One region of the Pantoea sp. X-Soil-OKNW-556 genome, then DNA from elsewhere that is predicted to be linked to it. Evidence: predicted binding sites of a transcription regulator. Region 1 holds the regulator's gene; the other holds the start of a gene.
What was found. The regulator LexA, encoded in region 1, represses DNA repair genes until DNA is damaged. The targets are predictions, from matches to a motif close to TNCTGTATGTACATACAGNA.

Region 1 (2,203 bases):
CAGAAACATCAACAGCACCGCATTGACCGCTACCACATCCGGGCCAATACGTGCACCGAGTATCGTCAGGGAAGCAAAGCAGATTTGTAGCAGGAAGGAGCGCAGCATAATGTCGCGATTGAGGCGAAACAGACGAGCAGCATCACCGCGCCAACTCTCCCGCAGCATCGCCAAATCAATTCCGCGCAGCTTCAATACACGCGCCACCATCCATAATCCGACGGCAAGTGTCGTATATTCAGCCAGTGCCGTTGCTGCTGCGGCACCTGCTACGCCCCAATGCAGCCCCAACACAAACGCCAGATCCAACAGGATATTGACCAAATTCCCCACCACCAGTAGCACCACTGGCGCACGCGCATATTGCACCCCCAACAACCAACCGAGGATGACCAGGTTTGCCAGCGTGGCGGGAGCGCTCAGCCAGCGAATCTGAATGAACAATTGCGCCTGCTGTTGGACCTCCTGGCTGCCACCCATCAGCACCGCTGCCAGATTACTGACTGGCGTGCGCAGCAAAATAAACAGCACACCGGCCACCAGGGCAATGAGTAAAGGCTGGGTAAGCGCCCGAGCCAGTGCCTTTTTGTTGCCAGCACCAAATGCCTGAGCAGTCAGCCCGGTGGTGCTCATACGTAAAAACAGCAGCAACATAAAGATGAAACTGGTCGCCGTGGTGCCAACCGCCACACCGCCGAGATAAATGGGACTATCGAGATGACCAATGACGGCGGTATCAACCACGCCAAGTAGCGGAACAGTGATATTGGAGAGAATCATAGGCAGCGCCAGCCGCCAGAGTGCTTTGTCAGAGGAGGAAAACAGCTGCATCAGCACGTCCCGGTTTGCTGCACTACCGTCTTGTCAGAGAATAAAACCACGGCAGCACAGAAGGCTGCCGTAGCAGGGGGAATCAAGGTATCAGAGCCACTCGCCGTTACGCACAATGCCTACCGCCAGCCCTTCTACCGTCAGGGATTGTTCGCGGGTATCGACAACAATCGGCTGGAAGTCGCTGTTTTCCGGCAGCAGTTGCACAATTGCGCCCTGCTTTTTCCAGCGCTTCACCGTGACTTCGTCATCGATACGTGCGACGACAACCTGGCCGTTACGCACTTCCTGTGTTTTGTGTACCGCCAGCAGATCGCCATCCATAATGCCGATATCTTTCATCGACATGCCGCTGACACGCAGCAGGAAATCAGCGCTGGGTTTGAACAGGTTAGCATCGACCTGGTAGTGCGCTTCAATGTGCTCCTGCGCCAGCAAAGGTTCACCCGCAGCGACACGGCCAACCAATGGCAGCCCCTCACTGGCTTCTTCTTCCATCAATAAACGAATGCCGCGCGAAGCGCCGGAAACGATCTCAATAACGCCTTTACGCGCTAATGCTTTCAGGTGTTCTTCTGCCGCATTAGGTGAGCGGAAGCCCAGCTGCGAAGCAATTTCCGCACGCGTTGGCGGCATGCCCGTCTGGTTAATATGGTCGCGAATCAGATCATAGACCTGTTGCTGCCTGCTGGTTAACGCTTTCATCCCGCCCCCTGGTTGTTTATACAGTCGCTGTGAGTATATACAGGTATTGGTGAAATGGAAACCAAAACTGAGGGAAAAATCAGCGAGTTGATGAATCCGGAATCCTTATCGCAAATGTGACCAAAGCAGCGCGATCCAGACAAACAGCGCCAGTAAAATAGCCAGCAACACGGCGGCCGATCCCATGTCTTTCGCGCGTCCAGCCAGCGGATGGCGTTCCTGACCAATGCGGTCGACCACGGCTTCAATGGCGCTATTCAGGATCTCAACAATGACCACCAGCACTACGGAACCAATCATGAGTACGCGGGAAATCGCATCAACATCCAGCCAGCACGCCACTATAATTGCCACTAATGCGGCAATAGCTTCCTGGCGAAACGCTGCTTCATGTGTCCAGGCAGCGCGCAATCCCTGCCAGGAATAACCGGCTGCTTTCACTATCCTGAGAAAACCGGTGACGTTATTTGCCATGTCGTTGAACCCTTTACTCGTTTTGACGTCAATGTCTGGGCAGCCGGAGTGGTGCAGCCACAGATTTTCGCGGCGCATTCTGGTATGCTTGCCGCGCTTTGCTAACAAGAGGCTTGAAGTTGTCTATGTCAGGTTGGCGTAAACTTTATTATAAATTATTGAATTTACCACTCTCCATTTTGGTAAAGAGTAA
Region 2 (2,203 bases), 2.3 Mb from region 1:
ATGTCTCAGACAGCGATTATTTATCTTGAGAAGCGTCTGAAAGCGCTCGACAGGGTAAAAAGCGCTGTTCTGTTTACGTCAAATCGGATTCTTTCTGCATCCGACCGTGTTATGGTTAACGATAAAAATATTAGATTGAAACGACAAATAAAAAGCGTAGTGTGACCTTCGTTAACGGGAGGTGAGCACAATGTTGCGTGATTATTTGAAGATTGATGATAGCGATCGCTTAGTAGAACAGAGCATACAAAGGCTCAACAATCGCGGTCAGGAAGATATTACCGAATGGCGTATTGTCGGGAAGAATGGTGAACATAAGGGCCATGTCTCCCTGTTTGATAAACTGTGCATCCAGCGGTCCTGGAATGTCAGCTACCGTATTACGCAAACCGATGTAAACGGAAGGGTTGTCGTCGATCACTTGACCGACGTGTTGTAATTTTTGCCGTAGTTTTTGTGTTACTTGACCCGCCTGTGAGCGGGTTTTTTGCATTGATACTTTTCGGCGAGTCATTTGCATGGCCGGCACACGGCAGCGAGGGCATCAGCCTCAGTAGAAAAGTCAGATCCGATTATTCCTAATGCGTTATCGATATATTTAACTACCTTTAATCACTGAAGCGTTATTTAAATGGGTAATTTTCACAGAAAAGGAATATAGCATGAGTGATTCAGAGGCAATCAAAACCAAAACTGACTACCTGCGTGATGTCACCTCACAGCTAAAAGAGATGCGTCATTATGCGCAGACCAACACCGAAACTCTTTCCAGTCACTGGCTGGCCTTTGATGCCGGTGAGTATAAAGACAAAGAATATGCCGCACGATTCGATACGTTGATTAATAAGCAGGGAAAACTGCTGGACGATATTGATCAGGCGATTCAGGATATGGAAATCGCCGTCAATCATAACGAGCAGGAGCGCTAAGCCACCAACGCGGTGATTTAGTCGGCCACCAGCCACATATCGGCTTCATCGAACATCTCCTCGATGATGCGTGACAGGGTGGCTTTATCATTTTTACTCATATCGGTCTCAATGGCGTTCCGTTCCATCGGTTTGACCCGTACCTCAAGCTCCGGAAATACCCGCTGCACGCGTTTTTCCAGTTCCTGCAAGATCATTTCGCGCGCACCGGGTAATCCTGCGACGTTGCGCTTGTCGTAAATCAGCTCCACAAACATTCAGGGCATTCCATTTAATCAATCAGAGCGTCATATTACTGTAAATAAAAACAGTATCAAGCGGCAGGAAGGGGAAAGCTGATAATTTTCTCGACCTGTCTCTCACCACGTCACTTTTTCACGCCAGGAGGGGAAGCATGCGCCAGTTGGTCGTCGATATTTTACTTAAGATGGCAAAGATGGATGTGGAAGCGAAAGAGCTGATGGCACAGGTCGAAGCGCAGTCGCTGTTGCTGGCCGCGTTATTGATTCAGGCAAAGCAGGATAATTCGCTGACCATCAGTGAAACGGTACAGGATGCGATTGTCACCGCGTCTCGCTCCTCTGAAGAGTTTTTGCAGTCTGATGTGGATCTGCTGCTGACCCATATCAATCGCCTGTTGGCAGTGGCGCGTTATGTCGAAGTGAAGGCGATAGAACGTGAAGAGTAAGTGAAAAAATAGAACCTCTGGAGGTGGAAATCCAGCAACACCTCCAGAGGCGGTGCAAAAGCACCATTCGTTCAAGGACAATCTACGACCGAAGTCGTAGAACTAACTTATACAAGTTTTTCGTCCTTGTACAACTTTATCCTGATCATTTTGAGTGGTAGGAGGTGTGAAATCGCGACCACGCAAAACTGAAGTGTTTAAAGTTCGTTCTTAATACAGAACTCTTCCCACGTCATACCTAACGCCGCCGCGTGAGATTTCAGGTAGGTTTCGATGGCCTCTGCGGCCACCGCTTTATCCGGTTCGGCGAGCTGAATAGAAAACAGCATGCCGTCGAGGTTCTTCTGGCGTAAGAACGCGGCATAGATACGTTCTGCGTGCCACTGGTGCAGCGCAGTCAGGGTCATGCCCGCTTGCTGCGCATCATTCTCTGTCAATTCATCCAGCGCCGCCTGGAAATCAGGATGGGCGGCAAAAAACATTTCTCGGGCCTGGGCGTAATATTGTTCTGGCGTTTTCATGCGGAGGTTCCTGCTAATAAACTCGGCGCGTAGTGTAGCGCGCATGCGTCAGCTTGTCAGGAACC

Region 2: a site for LexA is predicted at 1,223-1,242, ahead of AC6I8T_RS12770 (DinI-like family protein). Genes of this name have one in related genera too.

The regions. Positions count from the first base shown of each region.
Region 1 covers NZ_AP035990.1:372,508-374,710, reverse strand. The annotation lists gene dinF (MATE family efflux transporter DinF) at 1-831, opposite strand, end outside; gene lexA (transcriptional repressor LexA) at 922-1,536, opposite strand; gene AC6I8T_RS01640 (diacylglycerol kinase) at 1,642-2,010, opposite strand; gene plsB (glycerol-3-phosphate 1-O-acyltransferase PlsB) at 2,136-2,203, shown strand, end outside.
Region 2 covers NZ_AP035990.1:2,704,728-2,706,930, reverse strand. The annotation lists gene AC6I8T_RS12780 (hypothetical protein) at 230-493, opposite strand; gene AC6I8T_RS12775 (hypothetical protein) at 663-929, shown strand; gene AC6I8T_RS12770 (DinI-like family protein) at 947-1,186, opposite strand; gene iraP (anti-adapter protein IraP) at 1,324-1,617, shown strand; gene AC6I8T_RS12760 (DUF6388 family protein) at 1,815-2,138, opposite strand.